4 regions of the Desulforamulus hydrothermalis Lam5 genome follow, and region 4 is predicted to be linked to each of the others. Evidence: riboswitches for the same ligand, from Rfam matches in the RefSeq annotation. Region 4 holds a riboswitch; each other region holds the start of a gene.
The links. A riboswitch is a leader RNA that binds a small molecule or an ion and turns the genes downstream of it on or off. The one in region 4 is predicted to bind S-adenosylmethionine.
Positions count from the first base shown of each region.

Region 1: another riboswitch for S-adenosylmethionine. It lies ahead of DESHY_RS08965 (homocysteine biosynthesis protein); the one in region 4 lies ahead of metK (methionine adenosyltransferase).
Region 2: another riboswitch for S-adenosylmethionine. It lies ahead of DESHY_RS00525 (Vitamin B12 dependent methionine synthase,activation region); the one in region 4 lies ahead of metK (methionine adenosyltransferase).
Region 3: another riboswitch for S-adenosylmethionine. It lies ahead of DESHY_RS05510 (methionine ABC transporter ATP-binding protein); the one in region 4 lies ahead of metK (methionine adenosyltransferase).

Region 1 is NZ_CAOS01000011.1:153,534-161,177, forward strand. It holds gene glmU (bifunctional UDP-N-acetylglucosamine diphosphorylase/glucosamine-1-phosphate N-acetyltransferase GlmU) at 1-1,002, shown strand, start outside; gene DESHY_RS08955 (ribose-phosphate diphosphokinase) at 1,067-2,014, shown strand; gene DESHY_RS14740 (hypothetical protein) at 2,208-2,336, opposite strand; gene DESHY_RS08960 (hypothetical protein) at 2,472-2,678, shown strand; SAM riboswitch class I at 2,740-2,846, shown strand; gene DESHY_RS08965 (homocysteine biosynthesis protein) at 2,937-4,136, shown strand; gene DESHY_RS08970 (NIL domain-containing protein) at 4,161-4,562, shown strand; gene DESHY_RS08975 (UPF0280 family protein) at 4,564-5,304, shown strand; gene DESHY_RS08980 (hypothetical protein) at 5,392-5,616, shown strand; gene DESHY_RS08985 (ferritin-like domain-containing protein) at 5,712-6,134, shown strand; gene ltaE (low-specificity L-threonine aldolase) at 6,299-7,330, opposite strand; gene DESHY_RS08995 (acetate uptake transporter) at 7,549-7,644, shown strand, end outside.
Region 2 is NZ_CAOS01000001.1:87,751-95,394, reverse strand. It holds gene DESHY_RS00530 (homocysteine S-methyltransferase family protein) at 1-2,278, opposite strand, end outside; gene DESHY_RS00525 (Vitamin B12 dependent methionine synthase,activation region) at 2,268-2,960, opposite strand; SAM riboswitch class I at 3,031-3,135, opposite strand; gene DESHY_RS00520 (BaiN/RdsA family NAD(P)/FAD-dependent oxidoreductase) at 3,163-4,194, opposite strand; gene DESHY_RS00515 (aminoacetone oxidase family FAD-binding enzyme) at 4,373-5,044, opposite strand; gene ychF (redox-regulated ATPase YchF) at 5,130-6,230, opposite strand; gene rbr (rubrerythrin) at 6,351-6,884, opposite strand; gene DESHY_RS00500 (formate dehydrogenase subunit gamma) at 7,035-7,644, opposite strand, start outside.
Region 3 is NZ_CAOS01000008.1:57,378-65,021, reverse strand. It holds gene DESHY_RS05535 (inorganic phosphate transporter) at 17-1,015, opposite strand; gene DESHY_RS05530 (DUF47 domain-containing protein) at 1,034-1,648, opposite strand; gene sigK (RNA polymerase sporulation sigma factor SigK) at 1,957-2,655, shown strand; gene DESHY_RS05520 (MetQ/NlpA family ABC transporter substrate-binding protein) at 2,816-3,646, opposite strand; gene DESHY_RS05515 (methionine ABC transporter permease) at 3,661-4,335, opposite strand; gene DESHY_RS05510 (methionine ABC transporter ATP-binding protein) at 4,325-5,350, opposite strand; SAM riboswitch class I at 5,423-5,535, opposite strand; gene DESHY_RS05505 (iron-containing alcohol dehydrogenase family protein) at 5,695-6,801, shown strand; gene DESHY_RS05500 (OPT family oligopeptide transporter) at 6,828-7,644, opposite strand, start outside.
Region 4 is NZ_CAOS01000003.1:595,511-603,154, forward strand. It holds gene DESHY_RS03795 (GGDEF domain-containing protein) at 1-76, opposite strand, end outside; gene DESHY_RS03800 (glycosyltransferase) at 123-587, opposite strand; gene DESHY_RS03805 (ATP-binding protein) at 646-1,389, opposite strand; gene metK (methionine adenosyltransferase) at 1,628-2,821, opposite strand; SAM riboswitch class I at 2,916-3,013, opposite strand; gene DESHY_RS03815 (YlmC/YmxH family sporulation protein) at 3,076-3,339, opposite strand; gene murJ (murein biosynthesis integral membrane protein MurJ) at 3,364-4,953, opposite strand; gene DESHY_RS03825 (S8 family serine peptidase) at 5,139-7,644, opposite strand, start outside.

The DNA.
Region 1 (7,644 bases), on a different contig from region 4:
GGTGCGGCAGCAACACTGTTAACGGCGGAAATGCCTGACCCCGGCGGTTACGGACGGGTGATCAGGTCAGCTGACGGCGGTGTGTGCCGGATTGTGGAACAAAAGGACGCTTCGCCTGAGGAACTGCTGGTGCGGGAAATTAATACCGGTGTCTATTGTTTTAAAGGAGCCGGGTTGTTTGAGGCGCTGCGGGAAATTTCCCCGGCCAATGCTCAGGGGGAATATTACCTGACGGATATTATCCAAATATTGGTGCAAAGAGGTTTGCCGGTGCAGGCAGTAAGCCTGGCAGACCCCCAGGAAGTACAGGGAATTAACGACCGCCTGCAGTTGTCCCGGGCTGAGCAAGTGCTGCGGCAGCGGGTGCTGGCGGATTTAATGCTGCAGGGTGTAACGGTAATGGACCCGGCCACCACCTATATTGAGCAGGATGTAAAAATCGGCCGGGATACGGTGATTTTGCCTTTTACTTTTTTGCAGGGCCAAACCGAGGTCGGCAACTGTTGTGTCATCGGCCCGGGCAGCCGAATTACCGATTGCCTGATCGGTGACGGGGTAGAGATTCAATATGCGGTGCTGGCCGGCAGCCGGATCGGCAGCCATACGGTGATCGGCCCTTATGCTTATATACGTCCGGGTACAGTAATCGGTGAACACGCCAAGGTGGGGGATTTTGTAGAAATTAAAAAATCCACCATCGGTAATGGCAGCAAAATTCCTCACTTAAGTTATGTAGGCGATGCCGTCATCGGGGAAAAGGTTAATGTAGGGGCGGGTACCATTACCTGTAATTATGACGGCAAAAACAAATACCAAACCGTCCTGGAGGACGGTGCTTTTATCGGCAGCAACACCAATTTGGTGGCACCGGTAAAGGTGGGCCGGGATGCCGTTGTGGCTGCCGGCTCCACCATTACCAAAGATGTACCCGCCGAAGCCCTGGCGGTGGCCAGAGAGCGGCAAACCAATCTGGCGGATTGGGTTAAGAAAAAAAGAAAGTAAGTATGCAGGCACCCGCTTACAGGCATGCTTAACGCACAATTATTTATATGTTGGGGGTAAATAAATGACTTCCGGAAGTAAACGCTTAAAGATATTCGCCGGTAACGCTAATCCGGAATTGGCCAAGGAAATTTGTCAGTATCTAGGGGTGGCCATGGGGAAATCCCAGGTAACCCGTTTTAGCGACGGGGAAATACGGGTCAAGGTGGAGGAAAGCGTCAGAGGTTCGGATGCCTTTATTATTCAGCCAACCTCCACACCGGTCAATGAACACCTGATGGAGCTGTTGATTATGGCAGATGCCTTGCGCCGGGCTTCTGCCCGCCGCATCACAGCAGTAATACCCTATTACGGGTATGCCAGGCAGGACCGGAAAACCCGGGCCAGGGATCCCATTACCGCCAAGCTGGTGGCCAATATCCTGACGGCCAGCGGTTGCCGCCGGATTATTACTATGGATTTACATGCCGGACAGATCCAGGGTTTTTTTGACATTCCGGTGGATCACCTGCCGGCGGTGCCTATCTTGGCTGAATATTTCCAGCAAAACTTGCAGGAAGATGTGGTGGTGGTGTCGCCGGACATCGGTGGGGTTACCCGGGCCAGGGATCTGGCCGAACGCATCGGCTCGCCGTTAGCCATTATTGATAAACGGCGTCCGGAGCCCAACGTCGCTGAGGTTACTAATATTATCGGCAATATTAAAGGTAAAACGGTAATCATGATTGACGATATTATTGATACTGCCGGCACCATTACGAAAGGTGCCGCCGCCCTGATGGAGCGGGGAGCCAAAGAGATATATGTTTGCTGCACTCACGCCGTATTGTCCGGTCCGGCCATACAACGGTTGGAAGAATCGGTGATTAAAGAAGTGGTAATTACCAACACCATACCGCTGCCGCCGGAAAAAATGATTGATAAAATCAAGGTCTTATCTGTAGCGCCCTTGCTGGGCGAAGCTATTATTCGTATTCATGAGGATCTTTCGGTCAGTAAATTGTTTTCATAACCTTTCGCTGCCGTATAAAATACCCGGCGGCCAACAGTAGTATTGGCTGTTGGCCGCCGGGTTTGTGATTTGGGCAAATGCGGCAGCGGACAAACGGGACTTTAGTCCTAACGACATGCGACTAAAATACTAAAACCTTTTTCCTGCCTTGCCATGGGGCGCTAATTCGAGTATAAACATTTTAGGGTCGGTGCTAACTGTGAGTGTACCGGTCGTACATATAATCGGCATTTATATCCTCGGCAGGTTCCTCCGGCCGGTACGGCCAACTGCTGACTCCGGTTGCCAGCAGGTCCGGTCTGGTTTCGTTTTGCAAGGTCATAATATCACCTCCTTGTCATGATTAGATTTTGAGAAAAAGTTTCCGGTTATACAGTAAGGTGGTGCAAAACACCGCCTTAATTATAGACAAAGGCCTTATTTAAGATTATATTTTCGGAGGTGCAGCAGCTTGTTAGTGCAGCAGCATGTGCAGTATTTGCAAAGCAACGGCCTGGAAGTAACCGATATGAAAAATCAAGAGGTTTTCTGGGTCAAATTTCCTACCGGCTACCGCATTATTATGGATCAGCAGGAGCTGGCAAAGCTGGCACAGTTTTTTAAACTTCACGAAGATAAAGGCCCCGGTGTTATTGAAATGTTATACCGGGTAGAAAAAAATTAGGTTGACAAATTTAAGGGTGGGTTGTTAAACTTAATAATCAAAAAATAAAATAATTTTTGTGCTCTTATCCCGAGAGGTGGAGGGACTGGCCCAATGAAACCCGGCAACCATCCGGCATTCCGGACAGGTGCTAATTCCTGCAGAAGATTTTCTTCTGGCAGATAAGAGGTGTGCTGCGATTAAGCAAGTATCAAAACCTCTTCTGTTAAGAAGGGGTTTTGTTTATGTCGGGGCAAAAGAGCACGGAAGGAGGACCTCATGGGCGTTGAACGCACCTACAAAGAAATTAACGAACGCATCAAAGCCGGTAAAGCAGTGGTACTGACGGCGGAAGAAGTTATTGGCCGCGTGCGGGAACAGGGTTTGGCCAAAACAGCCGCTCAAGTTGACGTGGTGACTACGGGAACCTTTGGTCCCATGTGTTCCTCGGGGGCTTTTTTAAACTTCGGGCATTCGTCGCCCCGTATTCGCATGAGCAAAGTTTGGCTGAACGGTGTGCCTGCCTATACCGGTATTGCGGCGGTGGATGCTTACATTGGGGCCACCGAGCTGCCTGAAGATGATCCGGCCAACAACAACTATCCCGGTACATTCCGTTATGGCGGGGGGCATGTGATTGAAGATCTGGTGGCCGGCAAGCCGATTAAACTGGAGGCTTTATCTTACGGCACAGATTGTTATCCCCGCCGGGAGATAGAAACCAGCATCACCATTAACGACATCAATGAAGCTATTTTATTTAATCCCCGTAATGCCTATCAAAATTACAACTGTGCCGTCAATTTAAGCGATAAGACCATTTATACCTACATGGGGACCTTGAAGCCCCGGCTGGGCAATGCCAACTACTCTACCTCGGGGCAGTTGAGTCCGTTGATGAAGGATCCCAACTTTGCCACCATTGGTATCGGCACTCGGATTTTCCTGGGCGGCGGCATTGGTTATGTGGTTTGGAACGGAACCCAGCACTTCCCCGGCTGGCTTAAAGACGACAGCGGCAACATTGTCGGTTCTGCCGGCGGCACCCTGGCAGTGCTGGGAGATCTTAAGCAAATGAAACCCCAGTGGCTCAGGGGTACCAGCTTCCAGGGTTATGGTGCCACTCTGACGGTGGGATTGGGTGTGCCGATTCCTATTCTCAATGAAGAAATTTTACGGTTTGCAGCCCTGTCGGACGAAGAACTGCATGCTCCGGTGGTGGATTACAGCGAGGGTTATCCTAACCGGTTGGCGGGCAACCTGGGTCTGGTCAGCTATGCCCGGTTAAAATCGGGCAAAATTACCGTGCAGGGCAAAGAAGTGCCTACGGCGCCCCTTTCCAGTTATGCTAAAGCCCGGGAAATTGCCCATATTTTAAAACAGTGGATAGAAAAGGGTGACTTCTTGTTGGGTGAACCGGTGCAGTTGCTGCCCGGACCGGCTGCCGGATTAACGGGCAAAGTTTTGGCAAGTAAGTAAGTAATCAGGAAAGGAGCGGCTTGTATGGCACCGCATAAAATTGTTTTAAGGTTTACTTCCACCACCTCTGACCAGCCGATAATTTATCATTTGGTTAAGGATTACGATTTGGTGGTTAATATTGTCAAGGCCCAGATTAACCCTCACCTGGAGGGAACCATGGTGTTAGATTTGGATGGGCCGAGGTACGAAGAAGGCATCCGGTATTTAAGGGATCAGGGCATCACGGTGCATCCTTTAACCCAGGAAGTGGTGCGTATCCATGACCGCTGTACCGCTTGCGGCGCCTGCACGGTACACTGCCCGGCGGGTGCCCTGTATCTGGAGCGCCCGGCCATGGAGGTTCATTTTAACGGTGACAAATGTGTGGTTTGTCTGCAGTGTTTAAAGGTTTGCCCGGTACGGGCCATGGAGGTAAGGATTTAACTTGACCTACACCGAACGTACTTACCGTTCCCTGCACCGCCAGCATGACCTGGTGCATTTTCAAGTGATGGTGCGAGAAACCGATTTGGATATCGGCGTACGGCGGGAACGCTTTTCACCTGAGCTGGTGCGCCGGACGGAGGAATTAATTTATCAAGAGCGCCGGCTGCTGGAGTTGTATATCCGCCAGGACCCGGTTTTTCAAACCAGCTTGCAGCCTCACCCAACCGTCGCCGGGGCACCGTCCCTGGCGGTGGAGATGGCTGAGGCGGCCCGCCTGGCCGGGGTTGGACCAATGGCGGCGGTGGCCGGCGCCTTTGCCCAACTGGCAGGGAAAGCTTTGACCCGGTATTCCCGGGATGTTATTGTGGAAAACGGCGGCGATATTTTTATAAAGACGACCCGGCCCAGAAAAGTAGGTATTTTTGCCGGGCAGTCACCGTTCAGTCACCGCATTGCTCTGGCTATCCAGCCGGGGCAAACCCCGCTTGGCATTTGCACCTCCTCCGGCACCGTAGGTCATTCATTAAGTTTCGGCAGGTCGGACGCCGTGGTTATTCTGGCACCCTCCGCCCCGCTGGCGGATGCTGTGGCCACGGCAGCCGGCAATCTGGTGCAAGAAGAGGCAGATGTACAAAAGGCGGTGGACTTTGCGGCGTCAGTGCCAGGGGTGACCGGGGCGGTGGCGATCAAAGGGGAAAAACTGGCAGCTTGGGGACAGGTAAAACTAGTACCCATGTAGTGGCATGATCTGTTTTAAAATAACAGGCAATATTCTGACATGGCGAATTTTTCGTAGTATAATGAATAAAAAACAGGTGGTGTAGTTATGAAAAAACCAATCTGTCCCCTCTGCAATACAGAGATGGTAATGATTATGTCGGACGACAGCCAAAACAAAGAGCCGCAAATCTTTGCCCTTAATGAACTGGTGCGCCAGGCCGACGGCACTTACGGCATCAACCGGGAACGAGGTTTGCCGGTGGTCATGGCATTGTGTGAAACCTGTGGTTATCTGATGCCTTTTTCTGCACACAAATTAAATCTGGAATAGAATAGCAAAGCAAGGCATTAGTAAGACTTTTGTCATGGTCAACCCGGCGCCCGGCATCTTATAATAACCTTAAACATTCAGCAGGGGGGAAAAAGATGCGCTTAACCATCAATGATATTTTAGACGTAGCCATAAAATCAGAAGAAAGCAGCTGCCAATTTTATAAAGAAATGGCAGGTCGGGCTAAAAACCCGGCTTCAGCCAACATCCTGGCGAAACTGGCCCAGGATGAGCAGGAACACCTGGATTATCTGCTCTGGTTAAAGTCCGGTGAGCCAATTAACGAGGAAGTTTACTTCGACGGGTTAGAGGAGGCCGGCAGCTTGGATCCGGCCATGACACCCAAAGAAGTCCTGGCGGTGGCGATCCAACGGGAAAATGCCGCTGCTCAAATGTACCGTCAAATGGCAGAAATATTTAAGGCGCAAGCCGATAAACATTTTATTTTTGAGCGGATGGCCCGGGATGAAGAACATCACGCAGAAGCCATTGCCAAAATAGAAATACCCGGCGAATAGGAAAAATCAAGGCGGTTTGATGACCCCGCCCGTTTGAAACGAGCCCCATGGCCACCGGAGCGAATCATAGTGCTGTCGGTGCGTAGACCGGAGCTATAAGGGGATCACAAACCACCGTTAATGTTTGACACTCTGACTCCTTCCGGTTGGAAGGAGTTTTTATTTTAGCCCAGTATTTCCGCCATAACTTGCAACGTATAGTCAATGTCCGCGGCGGACACATCCTTGTGGGTCACCAAGCGAATGGTGCCGGGCCCGAAAGCAGCACATTTTATACCCCGGCGGTGCAACTCGCTGACCAAGTGAGCAGCTGTTCCGGGTGCCGGCACTTCTGCCACCACAATATTGGTTTGTACCCGGGCAAGATCAACCTTTAAGCCCGGCAGGCGGGCCATTCCTTCTGCCAGCCGGCGGGCATGGGAGTGATCCTCCGCCAGGCGATCTACCATTTTAAGGGCCACTAAACCGGCGGCGGCCAGCACACCGGCCTGCCGCATACCGCCGCCCAGGGCTTTGCGGTACTTGCGGGCCCGCTGGATGAAATCACGGCTGCCCGCCAGCAATGACCCCACCGGTGCCGCTAAACCCTTGGAAAGACAAAACATGAGGGAGTCACAGCAACAAGTAAATACTTTAACATCCACGTTCAGAGCCACTGCCGCGTTGAAAATGCGGGCCCCGTCCAGGTGCACCCGCAGTCCCTGCTGCCGGGCCAGGTCATAAATCTCAGCCATTACCCGGGGCGACAAAACGGTGCCGCCGCCACGGTTAAAAGTATTTTCCAGGCAAACCAGGGAGGTGCGAGGGAAATGAAGATCAGCGGGGCGCAGGGCTTGTCTGAGGACTGACGGCCCTTGCTCGGATAACAGACGGCTGACGGGCCGCAGCTGTACTCCCGCCAGCAGGGCCGGGGCACCCACTTCGTAGCAGTAAATGTGAGCCTCGCTGTCCAAAATTACTTCATCGCCCCGTTCGGTGTGGGTAAGCACCGCCAGTTGGTTACCCATGGTGCCGGAGGGTACAAACAATGCTGCTTCTTTGCCCACCAAGGAAGCGGCTGTCGCTTCTAATTCCTTTACGGTGGGATCCTCGCCGTACACATCATCCCCCACTTTTGCTCCGGCCATGGCGGTTCGCATTTCCTCGGTAGGTAAAGTTACAGTGTCACTGCGCAAATCGACAATTTTAATTTTCATCAGCTCCTATCCGCTTCAGCAGGTGTTACTTAATTATCATAGCACTTGCTCAGGGTGATTATCTGCCGCCCGGCAGTTTTTTATATTGCAACTCTTTTCAATATATTATTAATTTGTTGCAAAGCACCAGACAATAAAAAGTCGGAATTATCATGCGCCGTCTTTTTGCTATAATCGACTAATGTAAGCATATTTTAAACACATGGAGGATAAAGGCAATGGCGCATGCAGACAATGTTGTAACTGTCAAAAATGTTACCGCAGACCCATCCGCCCTGGGCTTATTTGGCCTGGCCATAGTAACTCTGGTAGCT
Region 2 (7,644 bases), on a different contig from region 4:
TTAAACCTTGCTCCTTAACCCGCTTTATTAAATCTGCCATGTGAACCATGGTAGTAGTCATCAAAGCGCTCAGCCCGATGATTTGGGCCTGGTGCTGTTTAGCAGCCGCAATAATATCTTCATTATCTACGTTCTTGCCCAAATCAATAACTTCAAAGCCATGGTTAGCCAGCATCACAGATACAATATTTTTACCGATATCATGGATGTCTCCCTTGACGGTGGCCAGTATCACTGTGCCGACCCTTTTCGACGGGCCCTTGGCCAGTTCAGGCCGCAGCCGGGCAAAACTTTTGGTCATGGTTTCGCCGGCCATCATTAATTGCGGCAAGAAATACTGCCCGGCGCCATACCGGCGTCCCACTTCTTCAATACCTGGAATTAATGCTTTATCCAACATTTCCATGGGACTTAGTCCCTCTGCCAGGGCATTTTCAATATATGCTACAATATTATCTTTATCACCGGACAGCACTGCCTGGTATAAAACCTCCAGCGGAGTAGCGGCAGCTTGTACCGCCGGCTGCGGGGTTACCTGAATACCGGCCGCCTCTTGTGCATGGGCAATGTAACCGGCTGCCTGGGGGTCCCGTCCGGTGAGCACCGCAGCAGCCCGCAGGGTTTCCATCATCCGCTGTTCCTGGGGATTTAATATGGCTGCATCCAGACCCGCTGCCAGCGCCATGGCAAAAAATGCCGCATTGATCAGCCCGCGGTTGGGCAAGCCAAAGGACACATTGCTTACTCCCAGACTGGTGGTAAGGCCAAGCTCTTTTTTTACCAGACTAATGGCCTTGAGAGTTTCCGGTACCCCTGCGGGCTGGGCACTGACTGTCAGCACCAAACAATCTATCATTAAATCGCTTCTGGGTATTCCCATAGCCTCAACCCGCTCCACCAGCCGCCGGGCTACCGCCAGACGTTCCTCGGCGGTGGCGGGAATACCCCCTTCGTCCAGGGTAAGGCCAATAAGGGCCGCCCCGTATCGTTTAGCCAGGGGCAAAATGGTTTGCAGGCTTTTTTCTTCTCCGTTAATCGAGTTTATAATGGCCTTACCATGATATATTTTGAGAGCCTTTTCAATAACCGCCGGATCAGTGCTGTCAATACACAAGGGAGCATCCACCAGCACCTGAACCGCCTGGACAGCCCGTTCCATAGCGGCCACCTGGTCTACCCCCCCGACCCCCACGTTGACATCCAGTATGGCAGCGCCCGCGGCCACCTGGGCCAGGGCATCCCGGCGGGTAATTTCGGTCTTGCCCTCTCTTATTTCTGCCTGCAGAGCCTTTTTGCCGGTGGGGTTAAGGCGTTCCCCTACGGCCACCGGCATAGCCTGCGGGTGAACAGTTACGGTCTTAACCCGGCTGGCCACCCGCAAACCAAAATCCCTGTTGCGCTCCTTGAGGGGCAACCCCTTAACGCTTTGCTGAATGGCTTTAATGTGTTCCGGGGTAGTACCGCAGCACCCCCCCAGCAGGGAGGCGCCAAAAGCCACAAACCGGGCTGCAAACTCAGCCATCGTAGCCGGCGTTTCCCGGAAAACCGTGCGGCCTTCCACCATTTCCGGCATGCCGGCATTGGGTGAAACTAACACCGGCAGGTTAGTGCTTTGGGTAAGCTGCTGCACTACCGGCACCAGTTCCCGGGGACCCACCGAACAATTGACGCCAATGGCCGCTACTCCAAGCCTCTCCACCACTACCGCCGCTGTTTCCGGGTCAGTACCCGTAAAGGTACGGCCGGTTTCGTCGAAGGTAAAACTGGCCACCACCGGCACCGGACCGGCATCTGCCGCAGCAATCAGGGCCGCCCGCATCTCGCCTATATCACCGAAGGTTTCAAAAAGAATTAAATCCACCCCTGCCTCTACCAGGGCCCGGCACTGTTCATAAAACTGCTCATAGGCCTCATCAAAAGTCATGGTGCCCAGAGGCTGCAAGAATTTGCCCAGGGGGCCCACCGAACCCGCCACCATCGCTCCGTAAGGCCGGGCAGCTTCCTTGGCTAAACTTACCGCGGCCAAGTTGATCTCCCGCACCAGGTGGTCCAGGCCGTAATCTGCCAGTTTCAACCTGATGGCACCAAATGTATTGGTGGTGATAATATCGGCACCGGCAGCCAAATATAATTTATGAACCTCTTGCACCGAGGCCGGACGGCTAAGATTCCATTCCTCCGGACACCACCCGGCCGGCAACCCCAGTTGCTGCAGCAGGGTACCCATTGCGCCGTCAACCACCAAGATTTCTCTTTTAATTCTTTCCCTAAAAGACAAGTTCGCTCTCTCCTTCTGCATTGGCTTGCCGCATGCGACAATTTGTCATCTGACAGGACTGACATTTTACCTGTTTTTGAGTTGGCCGGGGGCACCACCCCACCATAAAACAAAGGGACTTTGCCGGCTGCATTTGATAATATTCATTGCAGGCAACAGCAATTTGTTCTGCCCCTGACATTTGCAAAAACAAGGGCAGGCAATCCATTGGCAGGCCCCGGTAGCCCGGACCAAGCCGGGGGGCAGGAAATAAACCCTTACTTCTTTGCCGGCCGGCCAACAGTCTGACCACTCGCCGGGCAGCTTCCTCCACGGCGGCCGTTCCTACAGCATCCAACAGAACGGCATCCGCCGCCAGGCCCTGGCTAAACAAGCCGGTCACTTCTTTCTCGATAGTTTCTCCCACCGTTACAGTTACCACGCTGGCCGTGCTACAATTTTCAAGATAAGAGCCTGGCCAGGGCAGGTTAAATGAAGCTTCCCGGCGATACAGGGTGGCACCGTCCGGCGCCAGCTGCATGTGAGCGGCTACCGCAGCCGGCTGCATTAAGCATTTGCCCAGGTTAATCATCTCCTGCACCCGGGCCAGCCAGCGCGGCTCAACAGGTTGTTTGTTCCCCACTCCCAGGCAGGCCGCCACCTGCTGCGGTTGTAGGTCTAAAGGTATGTGAGGCAACAGCATAATAACCTCCGGCAAGGAAAACAAAAACGCCCAATAAGGGCGTAAGGTGTTAAAAATAACTCCATGGCGCACCTTATCTCTCAGGAACTAATCCTGCAGGAGTTGGCACCGCCGCCAGAAATAGGCCGGTTGCCGGGCTTCATTGGGCCAGTCCCTCCACCACTCTTGATAAGACTTTTAATATTTTTTATTTAATGGTAATTTACATGAAAGTATTTCTTTCGTCAAGAGTTTCCTTGCAGCAAGCAGCCGCTGACTCACCTGCCACATAGCCGGTGCTGAAAGCCACCTGCATATTATAGCCGCCCGTATGGGCATCCACGTCCAATACCTCGCCGGCCAAAAACAAACCTTTAATAAGACGGGAACCCATGGTTCGCGGGTCAATTTCTTTAATATTGATGCCGCCGCCTGTTACGGTTGCCTCGGCCAGGGGGCGGGTGCCGGTAATCTGCAGCGGCAACTTTTTCACTAAGGCCAGAAGCCTTTGGCAGGCGCCTTTGTCAACCTGTCCCCAGGTGGCGTCCGGGCTGATATCGGCCAGCTTGACCAGTACCCTGGCCAAACGTTCCGGCAGCCAGTCGGCCAGCAGATTTTTTAAAGAGCGCCGGTCGCCTTCTTGCACCCTTTGCAGCAGGCGCTTGGCCAGCAGATCCGGAGATTGGTCAGGTAAAATATCCATTTCCCCTTTGAGCATCACACCCGGCTGCCGCTGCTGCGCCAGTGCTACGGCCCGCCCCAGCCGCAAGGCGGCGGGACCGGACAAACCCCAGTGGGTAAAAATAACATCTCCCTGTTCGGCAGCCATTACTTTTCCCCCACTATTGTATAAGACTATCTTCACACCGGACAAACTAACGCCCTGTACCTGTCGTTCGGTAATCCAGGCGTCGTTGCAGGTAACAGCCACCGCAGCCGGAAACAGTTCGGTAATGTTGTGTCCCCACCGGCGGGCCATGGCATATCCTTCACCGGTACTGCCGGTATGCGGGTAAGACATGCCGCCGGTGGCCAGCACCACCGCTCCCGCCCGAAAGGTGTGAGAGCCCGCTTGTACGCCCAGGCAACGCCGGTCTTTGACTAACAGACCGTCCACTTGGCTTTTGTACCGCACGGTTACCCCCTGCTGCCGTAAATACTGCTCCAAGGCCTGCACCACCTGACCGGCCCGGTCACTGACCGGAAACACCCGGCCCTGGTCTTCCACCTTGGTGGGAACACCCAACTTTAGCAAAAAATGCCGCAAATCCTGGGGGTAAACCGGTGTAAAGCACTGTAAACAAATTTCCCGTTACCCGGAATATTGGCTATGACGGTCTGGATATCCGTGTCATTGGTTAGGTTGCAGCGGCCGCCGCCGGTAATTAACATTTTCTCGTATAACTTCGTATAATGTATGCTATACGAAGTTATTACGATAAGACTATCTTCACACCGGACAAACTAACGCCCTGTACCTGTCGTTCGGTAATCCAGGCGTCGTTGCAGGTAACAGCCACCGCAGCCGGAAACAGTTCGGTAATGTTGTGTCCCCACCGGCGGGCCATGGCATATCCTTCACCGGTACTGCCGGTATGCGGGTAAGACATGCCGCCGGTGGCCAGCACCACCGCTCCCGCCCGAAAGGTGTGAGAGCCCGCTTGTACGCCCAGGCAACGCCGGTCTTTGACTAACAGACCGTCCACTTGGCTTTTGTACCGCACGGTTACCCCCTGCTGCCGTAAATACTGCTCCAAGGCCTGCACCACCTGACCGGCCCGGTCACTGACCGGAAACACCCGGCCCTGGTCTTCCACCTTGGTGGGAACACCCAACTTTAGCAAAAAATGCCGCAAATCCTGGGGGGTAAACCGGTGTAAAGCACTGTAAACAAATTTCCCGTTACCCGGAATATTGGCTATGACGGTCTGGATATCCGTGTCATTGGTTAGGTTGCAGCGGCCGCCGCCGGTAATTAACATTTTCTTCCCTAAGCAATCATTTTTTTCCAGCAAGCACACCTGCACTCCCAGGGCGGCGGCCCTGGCGGCAGCCATCATGCCGGCAGGCCCGCCGCCAATTACAATAACGCCGTTCTCTTGCATTACGCTGTACAACTCCTATGCAGCTATAAAAAACAACCCCGGGCAGCCGGGGAAACACTGATTCGTGCCGGCAGACCGGGCAACCTTAGACATTAAATCTAAAGTTAATAATATCCCCGTCCTGCACTATATATTCTTTACCTTCCAGGCGCAGCAAACCCTTCTCGCGGGCTTTGGCCAGGGAACCCGCCGCTGCCAAATCGTCAAAGGCCACCACCTCGGCCCGGATAAAACCGCGCTCAATATCTGAGTGGATTTTGCCGGCTGCTCTTTTGGCATCCGTATGGCGCTTAATAGTCCAGGCCCTTACTTCGTCCTCCCCGGCTGTTAGAAAAGAAATTAAACCCAAGTAATCGTATACCGCTTTGGCCAGGCGCTCAATACCCGTTTCCGCAAGACCCAGGTCCTCCATAAACATGGCCCGATCCTCGGCCGGCAGCTGGCTGATTTCCATTTCCAGGCGGCCGCAAATTTCCAGCACAGGCATTCCCTTATCGGCGGCATACTTGGTTACTTCTTCCTTACCGGGATAACTGCCCTGCCGAAATTGTTCTTCATCAATATTTATTACCAGCATCATCGGCTTTTCGGTTAAAAAGGCGTAGTTTCTCAGGGTGTGTTTTTCTTCTTCGGTAAGCCCCAGGCTGCTGATGGGTAGTTCATCCTCCAGAGCCGCCAGGCATTTTTTTAACACTTCCAGCTCAAAGGCATTTTCTTTAGTAATCTTTTTGCCCGACTGTATTCTTTGAATTCTTTTTTCCACTAAATCCATATCCGCCAGCAAAATTTCCACGGCAATAGTTTCAATATCCCGCAGGGGATTAATTTCATCTTCCACATGGGGTACATCCGGATTGGCAAAAGCTCTTACCACATGCACCAGCAAATCGGCATGGCGGATAGCACTTAAAAACTGGTTGCCCACTCCCTTGCCTTCGCTGGCCCCCCGCACCAGACCGGGCACTTCACTGAACTGAATTTGGGCATAGGTAGTCTTGCGGGGCTTATACATATCCGCTAAAAATTCTATCCTCTTATCAGGCACCCGGGCGGCTGCCGTAACGGTTTCGGTTTTGCCGCTGAGAAAATTTGAAGTTTCCAGGTTGGAGTTGGTTAATAAATTAAAAATGGTTGTTTTTCCTACCATGGGTAGGCCAATAATACCGGTGGTCAGGTTGGTTGACACGTTTCTATCACCTCTGCTATTTCATTACGACAGGATTTTATCACATTCGGCGCGGCTTTACCACTCTGCATTAAAATAACCCGCATCACCGGGCCGGTGATACGGGTTATTTTAAAAGCCTTAGTAGTTTTCGCAAAGGATTTCATAGTGGGCCTGCGGGTGGGCACAGGCCGGGCAAACCTTGGGTGCCTCTTGCCCCTTATGCACATAGCCGCAATTCCGGCACTTCCATTTTACTGCCTCATCACGTTTAAAGACTTTGCCTTCTTCGATATTCTTTAACAGGGCCAGGAAGCGTTTTTCGTGTTCCTCCTCCACTTCGCCGATTTCCCGGAAAACATCCGCAATTTCCGGAAAACCTTCTTCCCTGGCCACCTGCTCAAATTCTTTGTACATACTGGTATATTCATAGTTTTCCCCGGCAGCAGCCTCTTTAAGGTGGGTTTTGGTATCTGTAATACCATTAAGGAATTTAAACAGTCTTTTGGCATGTTCTTTTTCGTTATCCGCAGTTTCTAAAAAGATAGCGGCGATTTGTTCATAACCTTCCTTTTTGGCCACACCGGCCCAGTAAGTGTATTTGTTCCGCGCTTGGCTTTCACCTGCAAAGGCTGCCTTAAGATTTGCTTCGGTTTTGGTTCCTTTTAAATTCATAATATGCCTCCTTCTTATACGTTTGTTGTGAATAACCGGTTATTTCTGCAACCAGGTGTTTTTTCCCTTTATGTTCATGGTGATTTAAGAATTTGTTCATTATTATGTCATAAGTTTCTATGTTTAACAGGCAGCCCACGGATACACGCCTTACATATCTTCCTTGTCCTTAAATACCTTCTTAAACCAGATGCTATGGCGGTGTTTGGCGTAGTTCAGGTCAATCTTACCGGTAAACATACCCGGCAGCAGCGCCCGGTTTTCCTTAAACAGAAAGGCAGCCAGGTGCCCCACGATACCTGCCACCAGCAGTATGCTGGCCAGCGTATGGAAATTATTTGTCCACACGATCAAGGCCGCGGGCATATCCACCCGGGGTAAATTCTTTAGCATCTTTACTATCCCTGTAATAATAATCACCAGCAAGTTGCCGCCGATAAAAGCATAGGCCAATCTTTGCTCGGCCAGGTATTTATCGCTGGGGGGCTCCGGTTTTTTAAGAAGCATGGCTTTAATTATCTCATAGGAAGCTTTAACATCGCCACGCCGGGGCATGATATCGTACTCTCGGCGCAGAACATGGTAAACAATATGATACGCAACGGCCAACATAAGAACAGCCGCTGCCAGGTAATGAATTACCAGGGTTATTGAATAATCTGCCGTCCAGCCAAGGCCGGGCAGATCAGCAATTTTATAACGCTTATACATGGGCATTTGGCCAAAACCGGTGACAATTAACAAAAAGGTGGACAGCGCT
Region 3 (7,644 bases), on a different contig from region 4:
GCGGGAGGCCTGACTGCTAGAGAAAGAGCATTTTTACAATTAGAAATGATATAGCCGCTAATACCATTGTTACGGGCAGTGTAATAACCCAGGCAGAAACCATGGTGATGGCGGTACCCCATTTAACGGCGGAAAACCTTTTGGCCGAACCCACGCCCATAATAGCAGAACTGATCACATGGGTGGTGGAAACCGGCAGCTTGATCAGGGTAGCGCCAATGATCACAAGGGCAGAGGTAAGGTCTGAGGCAAAACCGCTGGCCGGCTCAAATTTAATAATTTTTGAACCGACTGTTTTAATAATTCGCCAGCCACCGACAGATGTGCCCAGGGCCATGGCAACAGCAGCCGACACCTTCACCCAGGTTGCTACCTCCAGGGTGTCTTGAAAACCCCCTGCCACCAGGGCAAAGGTAATAATGCCCATGGTTTTTTGAGCATCGTTAGTACCGTGGCTAAAGGCTTGAAAGGAAGCTGTAAAAATTTGCAAAAAGCGAAACTTGGAGTTAATCCTATGGGGTGAAAAATTAGCAAAAATCAAGCGAATAATTGACATAATGATATAACCTACGGTAAAAGCCAGCAGGGGAGATAAGATTAGTCCTTCAATAATGGTCAGAAAGCCGTGATAGTTAACAGCACTGAAGCCTGCTGCAGCAATAACCGCTCCGGCCAGTGAACCGATTAAGGCATGGGAAGAACTGCTGGGGATACCGTAGTACCAGGTGAAAAGGTTCCAGGCAATGGCCGCCACCAGCGCCGCTGCCACCACATACACGCCATGCTCAATATTAGCCGGGTTGGCTACTTTGCCGCCCACCGTTTTGGCCACACCGGTAAAGGTCAGGGCTCCCAGCAGGTTCATAAAAGAAGCCAGGACTATCGCCGTGCGCGGTTTTAAGGCTTTGGTGGAAATGGAAGTGGCAATGGCATTGGCGGTGTCGTGAAAACCGTTAATAAAGTCAAAACTTAAGGCCAAAATAACAACAACAATAATAATAGCATGCTGTTCCATTAATCTGCCATCCTCTGATTATGAATTTCGCATTAAAATACTCTCTAAAATATTTGCCACATCTTCACAGGCATCAGTAACTTCCTCTAACATTTCATAAATTTGTTTGTATTTAACAAATTCAATGGCATCGCTGCAGGTTGCAACCAGCTCCCGCAGGCTGTTATTAAACAGGTGGTCGGCTTCATTTTCCAACTCATTAATCTTTACGGCATGCGCACGAATATCCAGGTATTTCTTGTTTATCAGTTTATCAATACTTTTTTGTACTTCCTGGCACTGTTCCAAAATAATTTCAGCATTTCGCTTGATAAAAATGTTCATGTCTTTAATGTCGTAAATGTCCATCCGGATAAGGGTTGCTTCAATGCCATCCAGGATGTCATCCATTTTGACAGCCAGGTTCATGATATCTTCCCGCTCCAGGGGAGTCACAAAGGTTTTGTTGAGTTCTTTAATAATGGTATGAGTATGCCTGTCTCCGTTTTTTTCATAATCCTGAATATTGGTTAAACCTTTTTTTTCGGGGCTGGGGTGATGAATTTCATCGCGAAATTCAACGGCTGCCCGGTTCAGATTTTCTGCAATTGCTTTAAAAGTTTCAAAGAAGACATCGCTCTTTTTAAAAAACATAAAGTCCCCCCCAAGGAGATAATTTATTTTTGTCCATCAAAGAGTATAACATATGAAGCTGATTATTGTTAAAAATAAGTTAGTAATTAAAGAAAAATTAACAAACAAGTGAAAAAAGTTGCATGGGGCCGGATTTATGCTCTGACAAACTAACATTATTACTAGATTACTAGGTTATTTTTTCCGATTCCCCGCAGTTTAATCTAATACCAAAACTTGCTGCAAGTTTTTTTAAATATACAAGCACTTTTTACAGAGGTTCGCCGTAGCATAGGGTAGAGCTATTTTTACCTGGGGAGGGATGTTCATTGTCGCCTGGCTTATTAACTTTGCTGGTGTTGTCGGTTATCAACGGTTTAATTATCCTGGTATCATATATCTCTTCGGGTAGTCTGCCGGATCCCCTCACGCCGGAAGAAGAAAAAGAGTTGCTGCTGAAAATGGCAAAAGGGGATAAACTGGCAAAAACAATATTAATTGAAAGAAACCTGCGTCTTGTGGCTAAGATTGCCAACAAGCTAAAGGATAACGGGGTGGATAAACAGGATTTGTTTCAGAGCGGAGTGATAGGGCTGATTAAGGCGGTAGAAAGCTTTGACATGTCCCGTTGCAAAAAATTTTCCACCTATGCCGGCGTTTGTATTCAAAATGAGATGCTTATGCTGTTGCGCAAACATAAGTATGAAAAAAACTGCATATCTATCTCCGAGCCTCTGGATTACGACAAAGACGGAACGGCGCTGGAACTGCAGGATACCCTGACGGCCCCGGACACACCGGTTGACGAGATGGTGGAAAAAAACATGGAAGTTGAAAAATTAGCCTGTGCACTGCAAAAACTATCGCCCAGGGAGCAATTGGTAATTAAACTGAGGTACGGACTTAACGGGGGCCATGAATTGACCCAGCGAGAAGTGGGCAAAAGGTTAGCCATTTCCAGGTCTTTTATTTCTCGCATAGAAAGCAGCTCCATCAACAAGTTGCATAAAGAGCTATCCAACCATTAAATAAGGCCCGCAAGGGCCTTTCAGAGTGTCGACGAACATTATCGGTGGTTTATGAACCCCTTTGGCGCCGGTCTGCGCACCGACAGGGGATCATAAAACCACCTCACTTTGTTTTACAACCTTTGTCTACAGTTTGAAAGGCCCGCATGGGGCCTTTATCTTAGAATACAGGCACGACAGCACCTTGATAAGTTTCCTCAATAAATTTCTTCACTTCGGGCGATTGTAAAGCCGCTGTCAACTTTTTAATTTCTTCGCGGTTTTCATCACCGCTGCGGACAGCCAGAATGTTGCCGTAAGTATCGGCAGCCTGGGACTTGGCATCTTCTGCTACCAGGGCATCGGCAGGGCTGAATTTAGCCTGGGTGGCAAAATTACCGTTAATAACAGCACCGGCCAGGTCTTCAATGGAACGGGGCAGCTGAGCGGCTTCCAGCTCAACCACTTCTACTTTCTTTTCCACAATGTCCCGGACAGTGGCGCTAATACCTACCCCTTCTTTTAACTTAAGCAGGCCGGCTTTTTCCAGCACTACCAGGGCACGGCCGCCGTTGGTGGGGTCATTGGGAATACCGATTTTATCACCGGTTTTAAACTCACTGACGGTTTTCACTTTTTTAGAGTATAAGCCCATGGGCTCAAAGTGAATTTTGGCGGTGTAGGTAAGGTTTAAACCCTTTTGCTTATTGAAATCTTCCAGGTAGGGCAGGTGTTGAAAGTAATTGGCGTCCAATTGTTTATCATGCAGGGCCAGGTTGGGTTGCACATAATCATTAAATTCCACAATCTCTAATTTAATGCCGTCTTTCTCCAACAGGGGTTGCACGACTTTTAGTATTTCCGCATGGGGTACCGGTGTGGCGCCAACTTTTATTACTTTGCCGGTTTGGTTTGCTTGCTGTTGGGCAGGTTCCTTTGATCCGCCGCAGCCGGTTAGCAGCAGTACCAGGCTGCTCAGACAGGCCACAATAAATACCAGTTTTTTCTTCATGTTCTTTTCCTCCTTTAATTTTTATTGAATTTATTGGCAAGTAAATTGCCCAAAGATTGAATAACCTGTACAAGAATTACTAAAACGATGACTGTGGTTACCATTACTACCGAATCAAATCGCATGTAACCGTACCTTACCGCCAGATCACCCAATCCGCCGCCGCCCACCACGCCGGCCATGGCTGAGTAGCCTATTACCGCAATAGTGGTGATGGTAGTGCCCAGGATAATGCCGGGCAAAGCCTCAGGCAGCAATACTTTCCATATAATTTGCCAGGTGGTGGCACCCATAGCCAGAGCAGCCTCAATAACCCCTTTGTTTATTTCTTTCAAGGAACTTTCCACCATTCTGGCCACAAAGGGGGCGGCTGCCACCGTTAAGGGGACAATGGCTGCCGTTGTACCGATGGTGGTACCCACCAGCAGCCTGGTAAAGGGAACCAGGGCCAGCAGCAGGATAATAAAGGGATATGAACGAAAAATATTGATAACCGTTCCCAGTATCCGGTTGACCACCAGGTTTTCTTTAATGTGGCCCTGGTCGGTGATTACCAGAATAATGCCCATGGGAATACCCAGCAGCGACGCAAAAATAACCGCCACCACCGTCATATACAGGGTTTCCCAGGTGGCCTTAATTAGCTCAGGCGAAATACCGGATAAGTGGACAAACAAATCATTCAACATTTTTTAACACCTCGATTCTTAAACCCTGCCGGCGCAAGTGTTGCAAAGCTAAGCGACAGTTATCCTGGGACCCCAGACATTCTATTATTAACATGCCAAAGGGGGTATCCTGGATTTGATTTATGTTGCCGTAGAGAATATTAATGTCTACAGCAAATTTTTTCACCAGTGTGGATATCACCGGTTCGGCAGCGGCATCCCCGATAAAAGATACCCGGATGATTTGTCCCCGCCCCCTTTGCAGCAGCGGTTTCTTAATATGTTCGGGAATATCGGTTTGAATAATGGTTTGCACAAAACGGCGGGTGGTCGGGTGTTGAGGCTGCGTAAAGACGTCAATAACCAGCCCTTCCTCAATAACTTTTCCCTGTTCCAGCACTGCCACCGAGTCACAAATTTCCGAGATCACTTTCATTTCGTGAGTAATCATTAAAATGGTGAGGTCCAGCCGGCGGTTAATGTCTTTTAACAGGGCCAGAATTGAATCTGTGGTGGCAGGGTCCAGGGCCGAAGTGGCTTCGTCACATAATAAAACGATGGGATCGTTGGCCAGTGCCCGGGCAATGCCCACCCTTTGTTTCTGCCCCCCGGAAAGCTGCGAGGGGTATGCGCCGGCCTTATCCGACAGGCCCACCAGACCCAACAGTTTGGTTACCTTTTCTTTGATCTGGGCTTTCGGCACACCGCTGATCTCCAAGGGAAAGGCCACATTCTCAAATACTGTCCGGGATGATAACAAATTAAAATGCTGAAATATCATACCGATTTTGCGGCGGGCTACCCTTAATTGAGTTTCGTTAAGAGAAGTTATTTCCTGACCGTTTACCTTGATACTGCCGGAGGTAGGTTGTTCCAGCATATTTACACAACGGATGAGGGTACTTTTACCCGCGCCGCTGTAGCCAATAATGCCGTAAATTTCCCCTTTGCGCACCCGCAGGTTAACGTGATCCAGGGCAGTAACCGCACCGGCAGCAGACCGATAAATTTTTGTCAAATCTTGAATTTGAATCACCGGCATCAACCTTCCTTGAAAAATTAAGGCCTCTTCTGACAGACCAGAAGAGGCCATAACATCTACGCCCTCTTCTTATCTTTCAGAAGAAAGAAAATCTTCTGCAGGAATTAGCACCTTTCTCGGATAACCAAGAAGGTTGCCGGGCTTCATAGGGCCAGTCCCTCAGCCGCTCTGGATAAGAAGGATATATTTATTGTTTAATTAAACAATGTAAATTCTAAGGCAGAAGTGTCAGTTTGTCAATCAAAATTTTAGACATTTTTATCATAAGCTCTTAATATTTACCACCATCAGAGATAAAATATGGTAAGAACAGCAACCAAATACGGGGAGGGTTTATGATGCAGTTTAATTTCCGTTGCCCCACCAGGATTTTTTTCGGGCAGCAGTGCATTGACAAATACAGCGGTGAGCTGGCACCCCTGGGGAAAAAAGCCTTAATTGTAACAGGCGGCAGCTCGTCACAAAGAAACGGTTCCCTGGCTGATATGCTGGCTGCTCTCAACCGGCAAGGCATCCAGGCGGAAGTTTTTCAAGAAGTTGAGCAAAACCCCGGTTTAGCTACGGTGTACCGGGGCGGGCAAAGGGCCCGGGAGATGGGGGCAGATTTTATTATCGGGATCGGTGGCGGCAGCCCCCTGGATGCCGCCAAGGCTGTGGCGGTGTTGGCGGTCAATCAGGTTAGCCGGCAGGAATTAATGGCCAGGCAGTGGACCAATGAGCCGCTCCCGGTGGTGGCGGTACCTACCACTGCCGGTACCGGCAGTGAAGTAACCCCTTATGCAATTCTTACGGTGGAATGGGCAGAAACCAAAATGTCCATTGCCGGTGAAAAATTATTTCCGGTGCTGGCTTTTTTGGATGCCCGCTATATGTTGAATTTACCTTGGGAGATTACGGTTAACACAGCGGTGGATGCTTTGTCTCACAGCGTGGAAGGTTTTATTAACCGGCGTGCCACGCCCCTTACCGACCTGCTGGCGTTGGAGAGTATTGCCATCCTGGGCAGGGTGTTAACCCGCTGCAAACCGGCTGATCTTTCGCTGGCAGAGCGGGAAGAACTGTTGTATGCTTCCCTGCTGGCCGGTTTGGTTATTGCCCAAACTGCTACCGGGGTGATCCATGCCCTGGGCTATCCGTTAACTTATTTTAAAGGTTTGCCCCACGGCTTAGCCAACGGTGTCATTATGAAAGCCTCTTTGGAGTTTATGGCCCAGGCAGCCCCGGAACGTGTGCAGCAGGTGGTTAAAGCCTTGGGATGCAGCAATTTATCGCAGGTGGGAGAGTTTTTAAATAAGATGTTGGCGCCGGTTGATTTCAGATTAACGGCAGAAGAGGCGGCTAAATTTGCCACCAAAACTTTGTCAGCCAAAAACCTGGCCAACTGCCCGGCGGCGCCGGCGGAACAGGATATTTATCAAATCTTGAAGGACAGCCGTTTGCTGTAATATATAAGCGGCCCGCTGCGGGCCGCTTAAACTTTAATATCCTTTCTTACGTCTTGCCGGTTGGTATACCAGTAAGTAAACCAGGCCACCAGCAGGAACATGATTAAAGCAAACCAGTTATTGGCAGCCAGAGCGGTTCCTTTTAAGAAAGCAATGTTGTATTCAATGTAGGCGAAAAAGGCGATGACAATGCCAACCAGGGCGTCCCCGGCAATCAGCCCGGAAGAAATAAGAACGCCACGCTCCACCTTGTCCTTCAGTTCATTGGCGCCCAGGCCTTTTTCAATTAGGATGCGCACTACGCCACCCACCAGAATGCCCATACTTAAATGGAGAGGCAGGTAAAATCCCAGGGCAAAGGGAAGTACCGGCAGGCCCATGGCATAAATGGCAATTCCCACAATCAACCCCATAATAACAAACTCCCAGGGTAGGGTACCTGTAATTACACCCTTTGTTACCATTGACATCAGGGTTGCCTGGGGGGCCGGCAGGTCGGCGGAACCCATGGTATAAGCGCCGTGCAACATTACAATAATGGCGCCGATAAAATAGGCACAGGCAAGCACTCCCACGTACTGGCCAATCTGTACAAACTTGGGGGTACCGCCTAAAATAAAGGTGGTTTTACCGTTCTGGGCGGTGGCACCGGCCACTGCAATGGCTACACATACAATAGAACCCAGGGTAATGGCCACCACCATACCGGTTTCCGGTGACCAGCCCAGACCTTTAACAATGGCGCTCACCACCAGCAGTGTGGCAATGGTCATGCCGGACACCGGGTTGTTAGAAACCCCCACAATACCGGTGATGCGGCTGGACACAGCGGCAAAGAAAAAG
Region 4 (7,644 bases):
CCAGCCACAGCCAGCCAAAGCCAAGCCCAATCACAAGCCACGTATATATTAAGCCGAAGCCGCCCGGTCGGGCCATGACAGCCACCTCCTTCAATCTGCAATATTCGACAATAAATGGTAATTTACCTCCAGCCCTGGCAGAAAAATACACGAAAAACCTTTTCCGCCAGCATGGCGCTGGGCAGTTTGCGCAAATCCACCACCCACACCAGGGCATTATGGCAGTACAGCAGCCCGTTAAGCAGGGCCCGGTCCGGTTGGCCGGACTGTTCAGCCGCCGCAGCCGGTTCCAGGGTTACCAGGCGAAAGGCCAGGTTGCCCTGCAGCCCCCTGAGAATACCCGCTGTATCATCCCGGGAACCGTCATCCACCACCACCACGTCAAAATTTACCCACTGCTGGGTGCGCCAGGCCGCCAGCCGGCGCATCAGGTACTCCGCATCCGCCGCCCTGTCCTGCAGCACCACCAGCAGGCTCACCGGCGGTCCGGGCCGGTGCCTGACCAGGCGGCCCAGGTCCTGCACCAGGTAAAACACACCGTAGCAGGCCAGGATTAAAATAAGCAAAAAGCAGACAGTCTCCCACATAACAACACCCCCTGTGTTTTAGAGTATGTTTACGCCAACACAGGGGGTGAGCGGTAACTTATGGTTGAGGTTGAAAACGGACCAGGAAGGTGCTGCCTTTAGTGCCGGTTTCCACCACAATATTGGCATTGTGCCGGGCGGCAACGCTGTAGCAAACCGCCAGGCCCAGGCCGGTACCATGGTCTTTGGTGGTAAAAAACGGTATCCCCAGCTTGTTCAGCACATCCACCTTGATGCCTTTGCCCTGGTCCTGCACCGCCAGCACAACATCCGGGTCGTCCAGAAAGGTTTTAACGGTCAGGTTGCCGCCTTCCGGCATAGCTTCCAGACCGTTGTATACCAGATTGCAAATAAGTTTGCTGATTTCTTGCTCGTTCAGCCACAGCGGCGGGATGTTGCCCGGTTCAAACAGCACTTGGCTGCCCGACTGCCGGGCCTGGTGGGCAATGGCAGGCAACAGGTCAAACAAGAGGTCGTTGAGTTGAAGCAACCTGGTCTTAGAGGCTTTGGCAGGCGCCAGCAGCAGCACTTCGGAAATGACGGCGTTGGCCTGATCCAGTTCCCGCAGCATCACCTGCAGGTATTCGGCAAAACCGGGACAGGCTGCTTCTTTTTCCAGCACCTGCAGCAGCCCCCGCACGGCGGTCATGGGGTTGCGTATTTCGTGGGCAATGCCCGCCGCCATTTCCCCGGCCAGCTTAATTTTTACCGCCCGCATGATATTGCCGGCGTACTCCGGGTAGCGGGTTAAATCTTCCTTCAGCAAAAGACAACCGCCCTCACCTGCCTGGTTTTTCGCCATGCGCAGCGCCTCCTTATGCGTGGTCAGACCTTATTAGGCACTGTTTGCCACGCATACCATTTTTTGTATTATAACACAGGTGTGGGAAGAACCCTGCTGCATCATGTCGAAAGCAAATAAAAATTTACCCGTTAATTTGCTACCCGTCCCTTACGGGCATATTAAAAGGCGCTTCACCTCTGACAGTGAAGCGCCTCAGATTGCCGATAACCCTTTAACGGTTTATGCTTGCCTTTGTCTATTTGAGACCGGCTTCTGCCCGCAGGAGGGCGGCTTTGTCGGTGCGCTCCCAGGGCAGGTCCAAATCAGGGCGGCCAAAGTGGCCGTAGGCTGCGGTTTGTTTGTAAATGGGCCGGCGCAGGTCCAGGGTTTTGATAATGCCGGCGGGGCGCAGGTCGAAGTGGCGGTTGATGAGCCGGATAATTACATCGTCACTGACTGTTCCGGTGCCGAAGGTTTGTACCCGTACGGATACCGGGCGGGCTACCCCGATGGCATAAGCCACCTGCACTTCGCAGCGTTTGGCCAGGCCGGCGGCCACAATGTTTTTCGCCACATAGCGGGCTGCATAGCTGGCGGAACGGTCTACCTTGGTGGGGTCTTTGCCCGAGAAGGCGCCGCCGCCGTGGCGGGCCCGGCCGCCGTAGGTATCGACAATAATTTTACGGCCGGTGAGCCCGGCATCCCCATGGGGGCCGCCAATCACAAAACGGCCGGTGGGGTTAATGAAGAAGCGGGTCTGGTTGTCTACCAGCTCCGGCGGCAACACATAACGGGCCACCTTTTCAATCATATCCTGGCGAATAACAGCCAGCTCTGCTTCCGGGTGGTGCTGGGTGGAAATAACCACTGTGTCAATGCGGGCCGGCCGGTCGCCGTCGTATTCCACCGTCACCTGGGTTTTGCCGTCCGGCCGCAGGTAGTCTACCAGGCCGGTTTTGCGCACTTCCGCCAAGCGGCGGGCCATTTGGTGGGCCAGGGAGATGGGCAGGGGCATCAGTTCGGGTGTTTCGTCGGTGGCGAAACCAAACATCATTCCCTGGTCGCCGGCGCCGATGGCTTCGATTTCTTCCTCGGTCATCTCGCCGGTTTTTGCCTCCAGGGCCTTGTCCACACCCATGGCAATATCGGGGGATTGTTCGTCAATGGCGGTGAGAACGGCGCAGGTGTCACCGTCAAAGCCGTATTTGGCCCTGGTGTAACCGATTTCCAACACGGTTTCCCGGGCCACTTTGGGAATATCAACATAGCACTTGCAGGAAATTTCCCCGCCCACCAGCACCAGACCGGTGGTCACAAAGGTTTCGCAAGCAACCCTGGCCATGGGGTCTTTGGCCAGGATGGCATCCAATATGGCATCGGAAATTTGATCCGCCACTTTATCAGGGTGGCCTTCAGTTACGGATTCTGAAGTAAAAAGTTTTCTGCTCAAAGGCATTCCCTCCCTCTATTAACTTTTCCGCTATCATCAAGAAATAAACCTCTCCGGCAGGAGAGGTTACTTTTCCCAGCATTTTCTCACCTTGACCTCATCTGTCAGGAAGCAGCTTCCTGCAGGATTTGGCACCTTCCGTGAGGTTGCCGGGTTTCATCGGGCCAGTCCCTCCACCTCTCTTGATGAGCACAGAAATATCAGCAAAATGCCAGATTTATTTTAGCAAAGCAGGTACTTTGTGTCAAACAAATTTATTTTACTTCATAATAGGAACGATCCATGGGTTCCAGCTCCACCAGGACGGTATCCAGGCCGAACTTTTTCACCAGTTCCCAGGGAATCACCATATCTTTGCCCGACCGCACCAGGCCGAAATAGCGGCGGGGGGCCTGCAGCACCAGGGCCACCACCCGTCCGGTGGCCGGATCAATGTGCAGATCCTTCACCGGCCCCAGTTTGGCGCCGTCGCTGAGGTTGACAATATCCTTGACTGCCAGTTGGGTTGCTTTTAACATGGCACGCACCTCCCCTATGCCATGTTATGCGCCGGGGTCAGTTTTGGTGCGCCGGCCCCGCAGGCGGGCCAGCCATTTGCCGCCGTACCGGGCCGCCAGGGTGGCTTCTTCCATTTTCAGCAGGAACACCGCCGCCACAAAAACCAGCAAACCGGTGCCGATGGCCGCCCCCACCTGCAGCGCCAGCCCCAGGGTGCCGTGGGCCGCCGCCAACCCCGCCGCCCCGGCCTGCACCGACCAGGCCGCGGCCGCCATGGCAGCAGTGGCCAGGGCAGTTTGCCCGGCAAATTTAGCCAGACCGGCATTGAGCAAACCGGGTAGGCGCCGGTTGAGGAACCAGGCCAGCATGGCGGTGTTGGCCAGGGAAGCAAGGGAGTTGGCCAGGGCCAGGCCGCCGTGCTTTAAGGGGCCGATGAGCAGCAGGCTGAAGGCCAGGTTGATGGCCACCGTAACCGCCATCAGTTTCACCGGCGTCCGGGTATCCTGCTGGGCATAAAAGGCCCGGGTAAGAATAATGTTGGCCGCCTGTCCCACCAGGCCGACAGCATACATGGAGAGAGCAAAGGCGGTCATCGCCGTGGCCCGGGGGGTAAATTGGCCGTGCTCAAACAGCAGCTTGATGACAGGGGTGGCTAGCACCATCAGCCCGATGCCCGCCGGCAGGGAAAATAAAATAACCATCCGGCCGGCCCGCACCACTGTATCCGCCAGTTCCTGCCTTTGCCCCCGGGCGGCCAGGGTGGTGATGGCAGGGTAAAAGGCGGTGCCCACCGCCAGCACAAAAAAAGTAATAGGCATCAGGATAATCCGGTTGGCATAGTTGAGGGCGGAAATACTGCCCTCCGCCAGGCCGGAGGCCAGGATGCGGTCGATAATCAGATAAATCTGGTTGAGCGAGGTGCCAATGGCCACCGGCAGCACCAGGTGCAGCACCTGGCGTACGCCGGGATGCCGCAGGTCGATGCTGAACCGGAAGCGGAAGCCCACCTGGCGCAGTTTGGGAAGCTGCATCAGGGCGGCCAGCACAAACCCCAGCACCGTCCCGGCGGCCAGGCCGTCGATGCCGTAGACGCTGCCCAGGGTCAGGGCCGCCGCAATAATGGTAAGATTGGTGACACTGACACTGAGGGCCGGGATGCCAAATACCTGGTTGGCGTTTAACAGCCCCTGAAATACGGTGGACAAACCGTAAAATACCAGGATGGGCAGCATAATTACGGTCAGCCGGGTGGCCAGCCCGGCCACTTCGGCGCTTAACCCCGGGGCGGTCAGTTTAACCAGCAAGGGCGCCGCCCAAACTCCCACCAGGGTAAACAAGGAAAAAACAATCACCACCAGGGTAATGACGGTGTTGAACAGCCGCCAGGCCTCCTCCCGCCGGCCCTGGGCGGCGTATTCGCTGAACACCGGCACCACCACGGTGGCCAGAGCGCCGATGATAATGGCAAAAACCGCATTGGGAATGTTATAGGCCACCACATAGGCGTCGGTGACGCCGGTGGCGCCAAACATATAAGCTATCACCTGTTCCCGCACAAACCCCAGGATGCGGGACAGCAGGTTAATTACCGCAATGACCAGGGTGGCCCGGGCAATGACTTTTCCGGTGGACAAAATTAAAACCCCCCAATTAGCCGTTAGCTCAACCTGGAGCCGGAATTCGACAACAATCGTAGTATATTCTACTTTAGTTGCCCATATCCTGCCTTTTTAAACAGGCAGGCAAAAAGAAACGCCTTCCGGCAGCGGGAGGAAGCCGCAAACTGCAGAAAAACTCGGCCGGCGGAAAATCCGCTAACCTACCGGTTATTCTCCCGGTAGGCCAAAAGCCGCACCAGCACCGTAACCGCCTCGGCCCGGGTGGTGAGGGCCTGCGGGGCAAACAACCCTTCGCCGCGGCCCCGCATCAGCCCGGCCTGGGCTGTCACGGCCACCGAGGTTCCGGCCCAGGGGGCGATGCTCTCGCCGTCTTTAAACAGTCCCGGCGCCAGCGGGCTGTCCGGGATTACCCGCAAACTGTTAAGCCGCAGGGCCCGCACCAGCATAGCCGCCATCTGTTCCCGGGTAATGGGGTCGTTGGGGCCGAAGGTGCCGTTGCCATAGCCGGCCACCAGTCCCATTTGCGCGGCGGTAGCCACCGCCCCGGCACACCAGTAGCCCGGCGGCACATCTTGAAAGCCGGTGGCTGCGGCATCCTCCGGCAGGCCCAGGGTTCTTACCAGCATAACGGCAAACTGGCCCCGGGTAACCGTTTCATGCGGGCCAAAGGTTTCCGAGGTGACCCCCCGCACCACATGGCGGGCCGCCATGATTTCAATGTTGGGCCGGGCCCAGTGGCCGGCAATATCGTTAAAGGTGCGGCTGGCCTCCAGAATGGCAAACCGGCCAAACCTTTCCGTCATAAAGGATGACTTGCCGGTATCCGGGTTGTAATTGCTGCTGATAAACTCCCACCGGCGGGTCAGCTCATTAAGGCGGTAAGCGCCGATTTTTTTAATATTTAAGCCGGCGGTGGCGCCCACCGGGGTGGTTATGGTAAGCCGTACCGGGTTTTTCGGCTGGCTGACCGGCAACTGGCTGCCGTCCGGCCAGACAATGGCCGGCCGCAGCTCCACCAGGTAACCCGCCGGCCGCAGGTACATTAAGGGATCGGTGCCGGGCAAGGCTTGATCCCCCACCGCCTGCCAGGTTACCCGCAGCTGCAGCTGGGCTGTCCGGTCCGGCTGGCCGTTGCGGCCAAATTCGGCCGCCGGTATCTCCACGCTGAGGCCGGGCAGCTTCAGCTCCACCGGCCGCCCGTTGCGGTACAATTCCTCCGCCATGGCCGCCCCAAAGGCCAGAGTAACCGGCTCGCCCGGGGTACCCTCGGCAGCAAGCACCACCTTGCCGGTGGCATGGGATTTTTCGATGGCCTGCCTGACCTCCTGATCCGGCAGGGCCAGCGGCAAATAGGGTGAATGATCCGGCAGGCTCTGGATATCAATGCGCCACACCCGGGCGGTAACCGGGTTGACGGTCATTTTAACGGTCGCTTCAATGGGCAGCTCGGACCACTTAACGTCATTATCCCCCACGTATATGCCGGCTTCGTCCGCCAGGGTCCAGCGGGTGCCGTCATAAATAATCAGCCGGTTGCTGCCTTCTTTGGCCTGTACTTTGCTGACAACCGTGCTGTACAGGGCATCCAGGTGGCACACCCGGCCCGCTGCGTCAAAGGCCAGGTAAACCTCCGCCCCGGGCGGCACATCCTGCAGCCGGGCGTTTTTAACCGTCTTGCTCCCTTCCACCAGGCGCACCGTTGCCCCGGCTGCCGGTTGAAAAACATCCCCGTTGGCAAAGACCAGACTGTTGTCCTTAACCTTTTGCAGGGTACCCCGGTAAGGCTGGGTGCCGTAAACCAGGGCAAAGGTCTGCGGCCCCTTAACCACCTGGCAGCCGATCACTTCAATGGTATAGGTTTCGCCCGGCTGGGTCTTATTAATCGTAATTTCTTCCGTATTGTTCAGCCGGTCGCCGTCGATATAGCCGTTGCCCCAATATATTTCCTTGCCGTCCGGCCCGGTAATTTTTAAATCCAGGTCGTTAACCAGGTCTTTGCCGATGCCCGGCGTTTTGGGATAGTCGGTGTAAGACAGCACTGCCTTAAAGGGCCGGCCGTTGCCGGTAAAGGTGTAGGTTGCCCGTTGCCCGGTTTGCAGGCCCGGGTTTTGCAAGCTGCGGGCCTCCCCCTTTTCCAGGGCCAGCAGGGAAGTTTCCACATCCACCCGGCCAAAGCCCTGGTCTAGCGATGAAACGCCGGGCAGCCGGCGGGCGCCGAAAATCAGCAGCGCCTTCAGTTGGGCGGCGCTGGGCGATTCGCCCCGCTGCACCAGGTACTGGCGCAGCAGCGCCAGGGAGCCGGCCGTCAGGGCGGTGGCCATGCTGGTGCCGCTCATGTAAGCGTAATACTGGTTGTACATGCCGATATAGCTGTCCCGTTCGGTGTCCGGCCGGGTTTTGCGGGTGGACAATATCCAGGTGCCCGGGGCCAGCACCTCGGGTTTAAGGCGGCCGTCCAGGGTGCCCCGGCTGCTGAAGCCCGCCACCTGATCCGGGTTGTCTGAATTGCTGTCCACCCCCCGCACCCCCTCGGCAGCCCCCACCGTAATGGCGTTTTTCGCCGCCCCGGGGGAGCTGACAAAGGGTTTGGCTGTTTTGTAGCCGTTGCCGGCGGATTTTAAAACCACCATATCCGGGTGTTCCCAGACAAACTTGTCCAAACTGTAGGTGTCCCAGTCGTAAATGCCGTCGCTGAAACTGGCACCC